DNA from 2 places in the Paradevosia tibetensis genome. Region 1 is predicted to be linked to the other one. Evidence: predicted binding sites of a transcription regulator. Region 1 holds the regulator's gene; the other holds the start of a gene.
The links. The regulator PhoB, encoded in region 1, activates phosphate uptake and scavenging genes when phosphate is short. The targets are predictions, from matches to a motif close to TGTCATNNANCTGTCAT.

Region 1 (7,309 bases):
AGGGTGTCTCAGCCATTTGTCCCTCCTGATGGATGCCCCTGGATCGATGGTGACAGAACCGGTTGCCGTGCCGCCAACGTCCCTCGCGCGGCCTGTAGGCACCGGGCCAGCCGGTTCGACCACAAGGCCACCCCGGCGGGTTCGAGAATCTCGTCGTTTCGGATCTCGATCATGGTGGAATCGAGCCCGCGCCCGTCCCCGTGATGTTCGAGCGTATAAGTCACTCCGTTCAATGCTGCATAGGGTTCGTTCCAGCCGATGTTGAGCGCCCGGTCCTCATCGAGGAGCGCATCGCGCAATGCGGCCGTGAAAGCAGGGTTGGTGCCGTGGATGAGCCCGATCGGCCATGGCCGCGGCACGTCCTTGTAGACCGGTGTGAACGAATGCACCGTCACCAGGATGGTCTCCCGCCCGGCCGCCTTGCGCCGGTCCAGTAGCGCGCCGATGGCTTGATGGAACGGGGTATGGAACGCCACGATCCGGTGCGCCCGTTCGAGCGGGTCGATTTTCGCATTGCCCGGTATCGTCGTGCGTTCGCTGATGGCGGGGATGAGATCGGGTGCTTCATGGTCGCGGTTGGCGTCGATGATGAGCCGGCTCACCGTCGAATAGACCAGGGGCGCGTCCAGCGCCTCGAGTAGCCCCAGCGCCACCGAAAGTGCCCCCGGATCCCAGGCGATATGGCTCACCCGCTCGCTCGGCTTGAGGCCGAGATCGCCATATTCGGGTGGGATGCGGTTGGAGGCGTGATCGCAGACCAGCACGAAGGGGGAGGACCCTTCGGCGTTGTTGACCTGAACCGGCTGCAGTCTCGACCCATCCATGAGAGACACGCGATTTTTGTTCGGTTAACGTTTGCAACAGTTGTTCCGTATCGGCGATATCTGTCAATATTGAAATTGTCGTTTCAGCGTCTGCGAGGGGGATGACCGTGGAAAGTCCGAGCGTCGAGGCCCGTATCCACGAAGCCAACCACCGGCTCACCGCCGCCGAGAAGCGCGCCGCGCGCGGGCTGCTCGCCAATTACCCCACCATCGGCCTGGCCCCGGTCGCCGAGTTCGCCCAGCAAAGCGGGGCCAGCGCCGCCACCGTCCTGCGCTTCATCGCTCAGCTCGGGTTCAAGTCCTATCCCGATTTCCAGCGGTGCCTGCGCGAGGAGCTGGAGGAACGCGCCAAGTCGCCCCTGCAGCGCAGCCTCGCCGCCGTCCGTCACCAGACCGCCATCGGCGACTTCCTGGGCGATTTCTTCTCGCAGGTGACCTCCAACATGCACGCCTCTGCGGCGCGCATACCCACCTCCGAGTTCGAGGCCGCCAGCGCCCGCCTCGCCGATCTCAAGCGGGGCTGCCATATCGTGGGTGGCCGGTTCACCGATGCCATGGCCAGCTACATGGAAGCGCATCTGCGTCTCGTGCGCCCCGGCGTGCGCCGCCTCGATGGCCGTCCCGCCGCCCGCAACGACCAGCTGCTCGATATCCGCGCCGATGACACCGTGGTGCTTTTCGATATCCGCCGCTACGACGCCGACCTGCTCGAGGTCGCCGCCAGTCTGGCGGCGCGTCGCGCCTTCATGGTGCTCATCACCGATGAGTGGATTTCCCCGCTCTCGCGCTACGCCAAGATCGTGCTGCCCTGCCGCATCGCGGTCGATCGCACCTGGGATGCCAACACCGCCATCTTCGCGCTCACCGAGGCCTTGATCGCGCGCGCCACCGAACTGGCCTGGCCGAGCGCGGAAAAGCGGATGGGCTCGGTCGAGCACAATTAGCCTCGGCGGGAAGAAGCGCGCCGGCAGAGACCCACCAGCGCGCTTTAGTCTCAGCTCGCCGCCGCGAACTGCTCGTCGAAGGAATAGCCGGCGCCACGTACCGTGCGGATCGGGTCGGCGCTCTTGCCGCGATTGATGGCCTTGCGCAGCCGTCCGACATGCACGTCCACGGTTCGCTCGTCCACATAGACGTCGTTGCCCCAGACGCCGTCGAGCAGTTGCTCGCGCGAATAGACGCGGCCGGGGTGACGCATCAGGTATTCGAGCAGGCGATATTCCGTCGGCCCCAGATGCACCTCGCGGCCGGAGCGGCGCACGCGGTGGCTGGTGCGGTCCAGCTCCAGGTCGCCCGCCTTGAGTACGGTGGTGACGAGTTGGGGGTTCGACCGGCGCAGCAGCGCGTTGATGCGGGCCAGGAGCTCCGGGATGGAGAACGGCTTGACGACGTAGTCGTCCGCGCCCGTCGCCAGGCCGCGCACGCGCTCCTCTTCCTCGCCGCGCGCCGTGATCATGATGATCGGCACGCGGGCGGTTTCCTCGCGGGCGCGCCAGCGGCGGCAGAGCTCGATGCCCGAAAGGCCGGGCAGCATCCAGTCCAGGAGGATCAGGTCGGGGATCTTCTCGCGCATCTGGTCGGCGGCTTCATCGCCGCTCGCCGAGGAGAGCACGGTGAATCCTTCCGCCTCGAGGTTGTAGCGCATCATCAGCGCCAGATCGGCCTCGTCTTCGACGATCATGATCGTTGCAGGCATTTCAGCGGTTCCGGGTGGGGGAAAGGCTGGGGGTTCGCGAGATTACTCGCGAACCTGGGTCCGGTGGAGGTCTTCGACGTCGCCCGAGAGATACCGGCCGGTGTCGAGATAGAAGGCGGCCTCGGCGATGTTGGTGGCGTGGTCGCCGACGCGCTCGAGGTTCTTGGCGCAGAACAGCAGGTGCGTGCACTGCGTGATGTTGCGCGGATCCTCCATCATGTACGTGAGCAGTTCGCGGAAGATCGAGGTGTAGAGCGCATCGATCTCGTCGTCGCGGTTGCACACGGCAATCGCGGCCGCCCCGTTGCGGGTCGAATAGGCATCGAGCGCCGCCTTGAGCTGGGCCAGGATCAGGTCCGTCATGTGCTTGAGCCCGTTGTAGAACTTGGGCGCGAGCGACAGGCCTTCGATCTGGAGGGCGCGGCGCGAGACCTGCTTGGCCATGTCGCCGACGCGCTCGAGGTCGTTGGCCACGTGGATCGAGGTGATGATCGAGCGCAGGTCCGTGGCCATGGGCTGGCGGCGGGCGATCATGGAAACCGCGGTTTCGTCGATCTTGCGCTGCATCTCGTCGATGCGCTTGTCGGCGGCGACCGTCTGGCGGGCGAGGTTATGGTCGAGCTTGAGCAGCGCCGTGGTGGCGTTCAGCACGGCCGCTTCCACCTCCCCGCCCATCTCGGAAATCGACCGGGCCAGCTGGGTCAGCTCATCCTCGTAGGAGGAGACGATGTGTTCGCTCTGTAGGGTGGGCATCTAGGGCTCCTTAGCCGATACGGCCAGTGATGTAGTCCTGGGTCTTCTTGTTGACCGGATTGGTGAAGATCTCTTCGGTGACGCCTTCCTCGATCAGCTTGCCGAGGTGGAAGAACGCCGTCTTCTGGGAAACGCGGGCGGCCTGCTGCATCGAGTGCGTCACGATCACGATGGTGAAGTTCTCGCGCAGCTCGTCGATGAGCTCTTCGATGATGGCGGTGGCGATCGGGTCGAGCGCCGAGCAGGGCTCGTCCATCAGCAGCACTTCGGGCTTGGTGGCGATGGCGCGCGCAATGCACAGGCGCTGCTGCTGCCCGCCCGAAAGCCCGGTGCCCGGGGAGTCGAGGCGATCCTTGACCTCCTCGAACAGGCCCGCGCGGCGCAGCGAGGAGACGACCACTTCATCCATCTCGGCCTTTGTGCGGGCCAGCCCATGGATGCGCGGGCCGTAGGCCACGTTCTCGTAGATGGACTTGGGGAAGGGATTGGGCTTCTGGAACACCATGCCGACACGGGCGCGCAGCTCGACCACGTCGATATTGCGGTCATAGATGTCGTCGCTGTCGAGCAGGATCTCGCCGGTCACTCGGCAGGAGTCGATGGTGTCGTTCATGCGGTTCAGGCACCGCAGGAACGTCGACTTGCCGCAACCGGACGGGCCGATGAGCGAAGTCACGCGGTTACGCTCGATGTCGAGGTTGACGTCGAACAGGGCCTGCTTCTCCCCGTAGAAGACCGAGACGTCCTTGCCGCGGATCTTGACGGGAACGGTGCTTGCGGGCGCCGGAGCGGTGTCGAGGGTCATAGCTTCACTCATTTGTCGGTCCTACCAGCGGCGTTCGAAGCGTTTGCGAAGGATGATGGCGGTGATGTTCATCACGGCAAGGAAGGCCAGCAGCACGATAATGCCACCGGAAGTGCGTTCCACGAAGGCGCGTTCGGCTTCGTTGGACCACATGTAGATCTGGACGGGCAGGGCGGTCGCCGGCTGCAGCGGGGTCGCCGGATAGTCCGCCACGAACGCCACCATGCCGATGAGGAGCAGGGGGGCGGTTTCGCCCAGGGCGCGGGCGAGGCCGATGATGGTGCCCGTGAGCACGCCGGGCATCGCCAGCGGCAGCACGTGGTGGAACACCATCTGCATGCGCGAAGCGCCCAGGCCCAGCGCCGCCGAGCGGATGGAGGGCGGCACCGAGCGCAGCGCGGCGCGGGTGGCGATGATGATGGTCGGCAGCGTCATCAGTGAGAGCACGAGCCCGCCCACGATCGGCGCCGAGCGCGGCATGCCCATGAAGTTGATGAAGACGGCCAGGCCGAGGAGGCCAAAGACGATCGAGGGGACGGCGGCCAGGTTGTTGATGTTGATCTCGATGATGTCGGTCACCCGGTTCTTGGGGGCGAACTCCTCCAGATAGATCGAGGCGGCAACCCCGATCGGCAGGGCGACGATCAGGACGATCAGCATCATGTAGGCCGAGCCGACCATGGCCACGCCCAGGCCCGAAGCTTCCGGGCGGCTGGAGGCGCCATAGGTGAACAGGCCCCAGTTGAAGGGCGTCGAGATCCGGCCGTGCTGGCGCAGCTCCTCGAGCCAGGCGATCTGCTGGTCGGAAACCTTGCGCTTGGCCTCGGGCACGGAGAGGTCGATCTGGCCCTTGTTGGCGCTGTCGATATCGGCCCCGGCCAGCAGCGCCACCGTCTGGGTGGTGCCCACGATCGAGGGATCGGCCTGAACCATGGCGCGCAGCTGCCCGCGCACCGAATCCGAGACCATGCCCGAAACCTGCTTCATCGCCTTGCTGTCGCTCGGGTCGACCCCGAGCACGGCGGCCAGCGAGAGGCGGGCCACCTGCGGGTAGTTGGCGGTCACCAGCACCTTGGGGTCGCTGGCGCGCTTGTCGCCCTTGTCGATGATGTCGGCAGAGAAGTTCACCGGAATGGTGATGGCCGTCTGCACGAACGCCGTATAGCCCTTGCTGACGATCGAGCCGAGCAGGATCACCAGGAATATGACGCCGAAGGCGATGGCGGCGATACCCATGGCGCGGAAGCGCTGTTCGGCGGCGTAGCGGCGCTTGAGGCCGATATCGCGGCGGGCCGGAACGTCTGCGGCGGAAGCCTGCGTATCCATGACAGCTTGGCTCATTCGTACTGCTCCCGATAGCGGCGGACGATCCACAGGGCGAACACGTTCATCCCCAGGGTGATCACGAAGAGGGTAAGGCCCAGGGCGAAGGCCACCAGGGTCTGCGGCGAGTTGAACTCGAGGTCGCCCGTCAGCTGGTTGACGATCTTGACCGTAATGGTGGTCATGGCCTCGAAGGGATTGATGGTGAGCCGCGCGGCAACGCCCGCCGCCAGCACCACGATCATGGTCTCGCCGATGGCGCGCGAGGCGGTGAGCAGCAGTGCGCCCACGATGCCCGGCAGCGCCGCCGGCAGGATGACGCGCTTGATGGTCTCCGAGCGGGTCGCGCCCAGGCCGAGCGAACCGTCGCGCATGGCGCGGGGCACGGCGGTGATCACGTCGTCCGAAAGCGAGGACACCAGCGGGATGAGCATCACGCCCATCACGAACCCGGCCGTGAAGACCGACTGCGCCTGGATGAAGGCGGTGCCGCCGGCAAGGGCCGCCGAAAGGTCGCGCAGGAAGGGCCCGAGGGTCACCACCGCGAAGATACCGTAGACGATGGTCGGGATACCGGCGAGCAGTTCGAGCACCGGCTTGACGATCGAACGCACCTGCGGGGAGGCATATTCACCCATGTAGATGGCCGACATGAGCCCCACGGGCACGGCGACCAGCATCGAGACGAGCGCGATGTAGAGCGTGCCGGCGAGCAGCGGGATGAGGCCGAACTGGCCTTCGCTGTCGGTCGCGCCGGCCGCGGCGAAACGCGGGTCCCACACGGTGCCGAAGAAGAAGTGCATCGGATTGACCTGGGAGAAGAAGGTCATGGTTTCCGAAAGCATCGAGAGCACGATGCCGATGGTGGTCAGGATCGCGATGCCCGAGGCGCCGAACAGGGCCCAGAGCATGACGCGCTCCACATTGTTGCGGGCGCGGGCGCGCGGCTTGACCATGCCCAGCCCGATGGCGGCCCCGGCGAGCGCCAGGATGATGGCGATGCCTCCGCCCAGGCGGCTGGCCAGCGTGGCCGTTTCATTCACGCTCAGCGCGATGGGCAGCATGTAGTCCTGGCCCTGGCTGGCGAGCAGGATTCCCTGCTCGGCGGCGACGGGCACGAAATCGGCATAGGATTTCGGCAGGTCGGCGGCGGTATGGATATCGAGGGCGCCCAGGGCGCCGGCGGCGCGGTCGATCATGCCGAGCGCCAGGCTGCGCTCACCGACGCTGATATCGGCCGGGAGCTGCGCATTGATCATGTTGTCGGTGTAGATGCTGGCGCCGATCGCCCACACGACAAGGAAAAGCACTGCGGGAACGGTTGCGAGCAGGAACGCCCACCAACCGTGGTAGTTGGGCAGGGAGTGCGGCTTGGCGGCCCCGTCGCGCTGTGCTGCGGCGCGCTGGCGTCCGATCACGAACGCGACCACACCGATCGCGGCGATGATGGCGAAGACTATGGTTGCCGACATCTTGCTTCCCTGTATTGCGCCCCCTGTGCCGGGAGCTGCCGTTGAAGAGGTGGAAGGCGCGATCCCTTTCGGAGCCGCGCCTTCCCGCTGATTACATCGTGGTGCCGGCGGCGAACTTGTCGCGCTGGGCCTGACGCTCGGCGTCCGGAGCGGCAACCAGGCCGTACTGGGCCAGCGGGCTGTCAGGGCCGGTCATTTCGTCCGACAGGAAGAACTCGACATATTCCTTCAGGCCCGGGATGACGCCCAGGTGAGCCTTCTTGACGTAGAAGAACAGCGGACGGGAAACCGGGTAGGTGCCGTCGGCGATGGTCTCGGTCGAGGGCGTGATGCCGCCAACGGTCGCGACCTTGAGCTTGTCGGCGTTGTTCTCGTAGAAGGCCAGGCCGAACACGCCCATGCCGGTCTTGTTCGAGTCGATGCGGGCCAGGGTCTC
Region 2 (7,309 bases), 420 kb from region 1:
CTCGATGCCGGCAGCCACCACCATGGCCTGTGCGGAGATCGGAGTCGACATCGAATGCACGCGGGCGAAAAGCTCGCCGGCCAGCTTGATGATGGGACCGAACCCGGTGGCGATGGCGCCGGGCGCCACCAGGTTGATGGGCAGGTCGCGGCGCACGCCGTTGCCGAGCAGCACGCAACGGTTGAAGGAATTTCGCGCGGCGTGAGCGAGGGCCAACTGGGCGGTCTGGAGGAAGACCGTGACATCGAGCGGGAGCGAACCGCCCGAGGTCAGCACCTCGCCGCCGGCGACGACCGGGTTGTCATCGGTGCGGCCGGTGGCGGCCAGGATCGTGCGACCCGAGACCAGCATGGCTTCGAAAGCGGTGCCGAAGACCTGGGGAATCATACGCAGGCTGAGCGGATCCTGGACATGGGTGGCGACGGGCCATTCCCAGCCGGCAACGGCATCGACCAGCCAGGTGCCGATCAGCGCTTCGCGCTCGGTGCCGACATGGGCGACGGCCTTCCACGGCTCGCGCGAGGCGCCGAGGGCGCCGCCGGTCATCAGGGCAGTGGCCAGCGCCACGCGCATGGCGCTGGCGGCGGCGCGCATGGCCCCGGCCGCGGCGGCATAACCCACCGCGTTGATGGAGATGGAAGCGAGGCTGTCGCGCGGGGCGAACTGGACGGGCTTGAGGCCCGCCTCGGCAAGCGCGGCCTCGGCCGATAGGCGCCGCCCCTGGTAGATGGCCTCACCTGCCCCGGTGAGCACGGCGCCGATCTGGCCCATGAGGCCGATATCAGCGCAACCGATCGAGCCGGTGCGGCGGACGACCGGAACGACATCGGCCGAGAGCAGGCGCAGATAGGTGTCGACCAGTTCGGGCGAGCAGCCGACGCGGCCAGTGAGCGCGGTATTGACGCGGATGGCCATGGCGTTGCGCACGACCGAATTGGGGAACGGGGCGCCGGTACCGAAATGGTGAGCGCGCACCAGGCCCATGTTGTAGGTCTCGAGGTCCTCTGGGGACCACTCGATATCCTTCATGGCGCCGACGCCGGTGGTGGCGCCATAGACAGGCGCACCGTGGGCGATGCGCTCTTCCATGACGGCGCGGGCCGCCACGACACGCTCCATCGCCTTGGGGTCGGCAAGCGGCACGGCGAGCCCCGACCCGACCCGCGCCATCGTCGCAAAGCTCAGCGGCTTTCCGTCGAAGGTTACGGGGGTTACGGCGATGGTCATGACAATTGGCTCCCTGTTGATGGACACGCTATTGGATAAAAGTCCGAGCTGGGATATCCCAAATCTTGAACACTAGATGCCGCCGGTTTGGGCAGCACAAACAGGCGGCCAGAAAAGAGGCACCCATTGGATAGCGCGACCCTGGTCATCGCCCAACGCGTGCTGGCGGCGCGCAGCATACGCGGAGCGGCGCGCGACCTCAAACGGGCGCCGGGCAGCGTGGCGGCGGCCATGGCGCGGCTGGAGGCCGAGATATCGGTAACGCTGGCCGAGCGCGCCGGCACGGGGATGGTGCTTACGCTCGAGGCGCAGCGGCTGGCGCCCGAGATCGAAAAGGCGGCCGCCATCATCACGGAAATGCTGCCCGAGGCGGGGCGCAGGACAGTGAGCCTGGATGCATTGTGGCGGTTCGCCGAGGTGGTCGAGGCGGGCAGCGTGCGCAAGGCGGCGCAGCGGCTGGACCTGGGGCAGCCGCAGCTCACCCGGCAACTGGCGGCGCTGGAAGGCGTGGTCGGCGCGCCCCTGCTCGAACGGGGCACCGCCGGTTCGCGCCCGACGGCGGAAGGCGAGCGGGTGCTGGCGCTGGTTCATGAACTCGAGGCGGTATGGGCGCGCCTGTCGCGGGCGGCGACGGACCGGTTCCGCAAGAGCGCGGCGACGGTAAGGCTCGGCTCGGTGATCCCGCTCGGCTACGAGAGCGAACTGGCGCGGCTCCTCGCGGACCTGACGGCCCGCTGGCTCAAGGCGCGCCCGCGCCAGCCGCTCTTCGTTTCGAGCACGACGGCGGAGGAACTGCTCTCCGGGCTCAAGGGCGGGCGATTCGATGCGGCGATGCTCGATGTCGAAACGGTGCCGCCCGAATACGAGGCGAGGCTGATCTACTGGTCGCCGCTGGCGCTGGTGGGCACGCAGGCGGCGCTCGAGTCGGCCGGCGACCTGGGGGCGCTGCTGACCAGCATGCCGATTGCCGTGCCCAGCCCCAAGAGCGGGCTGCGGCAGGCGGTGACGCGCTATCTCGACGCCACGCTGGGCGAGGCGCAGCGCGAAAAGCTCACGCTGATCGAGATCGACTCGATCCCCGTGATCGTCAACCTCATCCTCCATCACGGGTTCCTCTCGGTGCTGCCGGAAGCCTCGGTGAGCAATATCCGGGGGGACCTGGGACGGGTGCCGCTGGGGGAAGAGCACGCGCTGCCGCTGCGGCTGGTGTGGCCACCGGGGGGCGGGCGGAGCGTGGGCGAGATGATGCTGGCCCTGATGGACGGGGCCTAGGGGCTAGTCCTCGCCGAGCCGGGCCTTGCCGTCCTCGATATCGAGGGCGGCGTCCTCGAGGACGTGGACGAAGCGCTGGCCGGCCATTTCGATGGGGCCGGAGTTCTCGATGAGGATGGCGTCCGAGCGCAGGCTTTCCTCGACCTGCATGCGGCTGAGGCGCCTGGCGATGGTGGCCGCATCCTCCCGGCCGCGGCTGGCGAGGCGCTGGGCGATGATATCGGGGTGGGCGGAAACGGAAACCACGACCAGATGCCGGTAGCGGGCGGCGAGGGCCGGCACCAGGGCGCGGGAGGTGTTGACGATGACCACGCGCCCGGCGGCGATGTCATCATCGATGCTGGCGGGCAAGGCATAGCTCAGGCCATGCGCCTCCCAATCGAGGGCGAAGCCGCCGCGGGCCTTGGTCTGGATGAAGGCCTCGATCGTAAGGGTGTCGTGATCCTCGCTGCGCGCATCGGCCTGGCGGGTGATGATGCGGCGCGGGAAGACGAAGTTGGGCCGGCCCAGGAGATGGTCGCGGGCATAGTTGATGATCGAATCCTTGCCCGAGCCGCTCGGGCCGACCACGGCGATGAAGGCGCCGGTCGCCCCGGCGTCCTCCCGCGTGGGCGACTTATCCGGGGCGGAGCGCGTCATATCACCCGCTGCCCCTGGCGGTAGACGGCGCGCACGATCGGCACGCCCTCGTGGAGGCGCACCCGCACCAGGTCGGCGCGCTTGCCGATGGCGATCTCGCCGCGGTCATCGAACCCGGCAGCGGCGGCCGGGCGGCTGGTGACCAGGGAAATGGCCTCGGGCAGCTTGATGGCCTCGACCTTGTCGTTGAGCGAGAACACGGCCTGCATCAGCGAGAAGGGCACGTAGTCGGACGAGAGGATATCGAGATAGCCGGCCTCGGCCAGCTCGCGCGCCGAGACGTTGCCCGAGTGCGAGCCGTTGCGCACGATATTGGGGGCGCCCATGAGGACGGCGAGGCCGGCCTCGTGGGAGGCGCGGGCGGCCTCCAGCGTGGTGGGGAATTCGGCGACGCTGATGCCCTGCTCCACCGCTTCGGCGACATGGCCTTCGGTAGCGTCGTCATGGCTGGCGAGCACGATGCCGCGCTCCTTGGCGATCTCGGCGATGGCGGCGCGATTGCGCGGGGCATTGGCCTGCGACTCGGCGATGCGGCGTTCACAGAAGGCGCGGAACACGTCGTCGGGCATCTTGAGCTTGCCCTGGTAGTACTTGGCGTATTCGGCCAGGCTGGCGAACTGGCGCTGGCCGGGCGCGTGGTCCATGAGCGAGGCCAGGCGCACGCGCGGATCGCCCTTGAAGAGCTCGAGGCCTTCCAGGCAATCGGGCGAGGAGACCTCGCAGCGCAGGTGGATGAAATGGTCGGCGCGCAGGCGGTCGTCGGCCATGGCCTGCTCGATGGCATCGGCCAGGTGCCGCATATCGGCGTGATCGACATCGGTCTGCTCGTCGGTACCCAGTCGCAGCGCGTCGAGCACGGTGGTGATGCCGGAGGAAGCGACCTGGGCATCGTGGGCCTGGACGGCGGCAATAGGGTTCCAGACCACGCCCGGACGCGGGGCGTAGTGGTTTTCGAGATGATCGGTGTGAAGCTCGATGAGGCCGGGAATCAGGTAGTCGCCGCCGAAATCCTCACCAGCGGCCGAGCCTTCCGAAATGTCGGCGATCAGTCCGTCACGCACGAGAACGGTGCCGCCGACCTCCTCGTCGGCTAGCACGAGGCGGGCGTTGGAGAAGACCTGTTCTCTGGAGGCGGACATTTTCGAAAGGAACCATGAATCGTGTCGGGGACTGCCCGTATCCCGGCAGTATGACAGTGCGATGGCAGTAGGGGCAAGCCGGCCGGGCCGACATAATCGGCGTGCCGAACGCCGCCTTGGCGTACAGGCAGGCGGCGGGGACGCGGCGGATAATGATGGGATGGGAGGCGGGCGCGAGGCGCCCTGCCCGGCTTACCGGTTGGGCGCGTAGAAGATGTGGGCGCCGATGGCGGCGACGCGGCTGAAGGTCGCCGACCAGTTCGGGGAGACCGAAGTGGTGTGGTAGTAGAGGGCCGACTTGGGAACAACGCCCGGACGCTTACCCTGCTGGAATTCGGCAAAGGCGGCGTCGGCGATTTCCATCGAACGCTTCCAGGCGCGGCGCTCCGTGCCCATGTCCGAGCGGCCGTCGCAGGCGAACGAGAACTGGCACTGGTGCTTGCCCGACTGGGCGTTCTGGAAGACGACGCCGCAGATGGTCGAGGGGAAACGGCTGGAGAAGGCGCGGTTGATGATGACGTTGGCGACGGCCCACTGGCCCTGTTCGCTCTCGCCGCGCGCTTCGTGATAGATGGCCTGAGTGAGGCAGAGGCGCTCGCCATCGGCGAGTTTGACCTTCTTGGCCGTGGGCATGAACTTTTCGGCGGCGTAGGCCGCCAGCACGTCGTCGCTCACGGTGTTCTGGCTCGTGGACGCCTTGTCGATGGCGGCGAGCGCCGGGTTCTGCTGGCGGGCGATATAGCCGAGCAGCACCTCGGTGGTGAGCTTGGCCTCGGGGGCCACGTCAAAGTGATTGAACGAACGCAGGGCCTTCTGACGTTCTACATAGGCCTGGAGGAATTCAGGCGTCAGCTTGGGCTGGGCCTTGGCGACCGGCACGACCTCGTCGATCGAGCCGCGCAGCGTAATGGGACCGGAGAAGCTGGCAATGACCGGCTTCTGGCGCTCGATCGCCAGAGCGTGGGAGGTAACGGCCGGCACGATTTCGGCGACCCGAATCGTGTCCTGGGCAGGTGTTGCCTTAACAGTCACAAAGAGTACCAGCGCGGCAGCGGCGATGGCTGCGGCATGAACACTCGCGCGAATAGCTGTGGCGAGATGGCCTCTCGTCAATACGCCCCGTCTTTCCCCGACGCCGCCCTAGTTAGCCAAGCCCGGCTAGCGACCCCAGATTTTTCGTCTGTTCCCGGGCGGCACCCTAGCGGAGGCCAAGCCGGGAGGGAACCCAGAATTTACATCTGCTTAACCATGTGCGCTAACGTCTTAAAACACGGTTAACGGGCTCCGCAGAGCTTGATACCTCAATTCCTGGAAGGAGTTGCGGCCAATGGCATCCAGGGCAAATGGTTAATTACCAGACCCGTCGCAATTTTAACGATTTGGGCGCCGCTGGTGCCCGGCTGCAACGCGGGACGGCTGGCCGGAGGCGCCGCGCGGGTGCTATTGGGAAGGTCCTGCCCGGGCGATTCCGCCCCCGATGCGCACAAGACGACCGATGCTGCTCCACGAAGGCGACGAACGAACCGTCGAAGTCGATGTCCGACTGGCCTCCATCCTGGCGGGGGTGGCGGGCGCCGTGAACGCGGCTGGCTTCCATGCCGTTGGGTATTACTCGGCCAACATGACCGGCAATGTCTCGGCGCTCTCGGACTACCTGGCGACCGGCAATCTCCTCATGGCGCTGCTCTATGGCAGCATCGTCACTGCCTTCATCTTCGGGGCCTGGGCGTCTTCGCTCATGATCAACTATGGGCGACGCAAGAAGGTGCGGGCGGTCTATGCCTTCTCGATCCTCACCGAGGCGGCGCTGCTGGGGCTTTTCGGCATGGCGGACCTGTGGCTGCCGGGCATCCACAGGAGCGTGGTGCTGATCATCGGGCTCAGTTTCCTCATGGGCCTGCAGAACGCCTCGGCCACGCGCATTTCCAACGCGCGGGTGCGCACCACCCATGTCTCAGGCATGGCCACCGATATGGGAATCGAGCTGGCGACGCTGTTCGACGTCAAGCGCGGGGTCGAGCCGGCCGAGGAATGGCCGGCGAACCGCTCGCGCCTGCGGCTCCACGCCATGACGATCCTCGCCTTCATCATCGGCGGGATCGTGGGGGTGCTGCTCTATGGCAGCATCGGGGGCGCGCTGCTGGTGGGCGCGGCGGTGTTACTGATGTCGACCGCGATCCCGGAAATCCTCAAGGCGCGCAGGATCTGAGCGCCTGTGGATAAGCTGTGGACGGACTAGCGCGTCAGTTCGACCACGGGAAAGGCGGCCTCGCGCACCTGGTGCAGGCTTTCCATCACCGCAAAGCAGAGCGCGCGAATCTCGTCATTCGGGCCGACCAGATCGGGGATCATGATGGTCTGCATGCCGGCGGCCGAAGCAGCGCGGACGCCCGAGTGGGAATCCTCGAGCGCCAGGCAGTGAACGGGCTCGACCCCCAGCCGACCGGCGGCGAGCAGGTAGGGCTCGGGATGCGGCTTGGGATTGGCGACATCGTCGCGGGTGACGATGGTATCGAACATGCCGATGAGCTGGGCCGCGCCCAGGTGGGCGGTGGCGTGGGCGTTGCGCGAGGAGGTGGCGATGGCGGTGGGAATGCCGCGGCCGCGCAGCTCGGCGAGAATCTCGCGAGCGCCGGCCTTGACGGGCACATCCTCATGCATGCGCTCGCGCATCATGAAACGGCACTTCTCATCGAAGATGGCATAGGGGAAGGCGACGCCGTAGGCCTCGACCAGCAGGCGGTTGGTGGTCTCGTGGCTGGAGCCGACCATGGACTTGTGGACCGTATCGGTCATCTCATAGCCGAGCTGGCCGGCGACTTCGAAAACGATCGAGCGGAAGACGAGTTCTGTATCGAGTATCGTGCCGTCCATATCGAATATGGCGGCCTGAAAGGGCTTCAATTGCATCATGGGTAGAACATAGGCCGGTTCGGCCGGTTTTACCACTGGCGCCGGGCGCGCAGCGGCGTTGCGCGGCGCGAAAAGCTGGACCCCGGCGCTCAGTCTTCCTCGGGCTTGCGGCGGTCCTT

Region 2: a site for PhoB is predicted at 4,328-4,344, ahead of FNA67_RS01830 (alpha-D-ribose 1-methylphosphonate 5-triphosphate diphosphatase). Genes of this name have one in related genera too.

The regions. Positions count from the first base shown of each region.
Region 1 covers NZ_CP041690.1:769,486-776,794, forward strand. Annotated here, with positions in the region: gene FNA67_RS03745 (amino acid permease) at 1-16, opposite strand, end outside; gene FNA67_RS03750 (N-formylglutamate amidohydrolase) at 9-824, opposite strand; gene FNA67_RS03755 (MurR/RpiR family transcriptional regulator) at 932-1,768, shown strand; gene phoB (phosphate regulon transcriptional regulator PhoB) at 1,819-2,520, opposite strand; gene phoU (phosphate signaling complex protein PhoU) at 2,563-3,273, opposite strand; gene pstB (phosphate ABC transporter ATP-binding protein PstB) at 3,284-4,090, opposite strand; gene pstA (phosphate ABC transporter permease PstA) at 4,100-5,419, opposite strand; gene pstC (phosphate ABC transporter permease subunit PstC) at 5,416-6,873, opposite strand; gene FNA67_RS03785 (substrate-binding domain-containing protein) at 6,965-7,309, opposite strand, start outside.
Region 2 covers NZ_CP041690.1:350,861-358,169, reverse strand. Annotated here, with positions in the region: gene FNA67_RS01845 (aromatic amino acid lyase) at 1-1,227, opposite strand, end outside; gene FNA67_RS01840 (LysR family transcriptional regulator) at 1,354-2,499, shown strand; gene phnN (phosphonate metabolism protein/1,5-bisphosphokinase (PRPP-forming) PhnN) at 2,503-3,138, opposite strand; gene FNA67_RS01830 (alpha-D-ribose 1-methylphosphonate 5-triphosphate diphosphatase) at 3,135-4,277, opposite strand; gene FNA67_RS01825 (cell wall hydrolase) at 4,470-5,309, opposite strand; gene FNA67_RS01820 (YoaK family protein) at 5,773-6,486, shown strand; gene FNA67_RS01815 (HAD family hydrolase) at 6,513-7,190, opposite strand; gene FNA67_RS01810 (type III PLP-dependent enzyme domain-containing protein) at 7,280-7,309, opposite strand, start outside.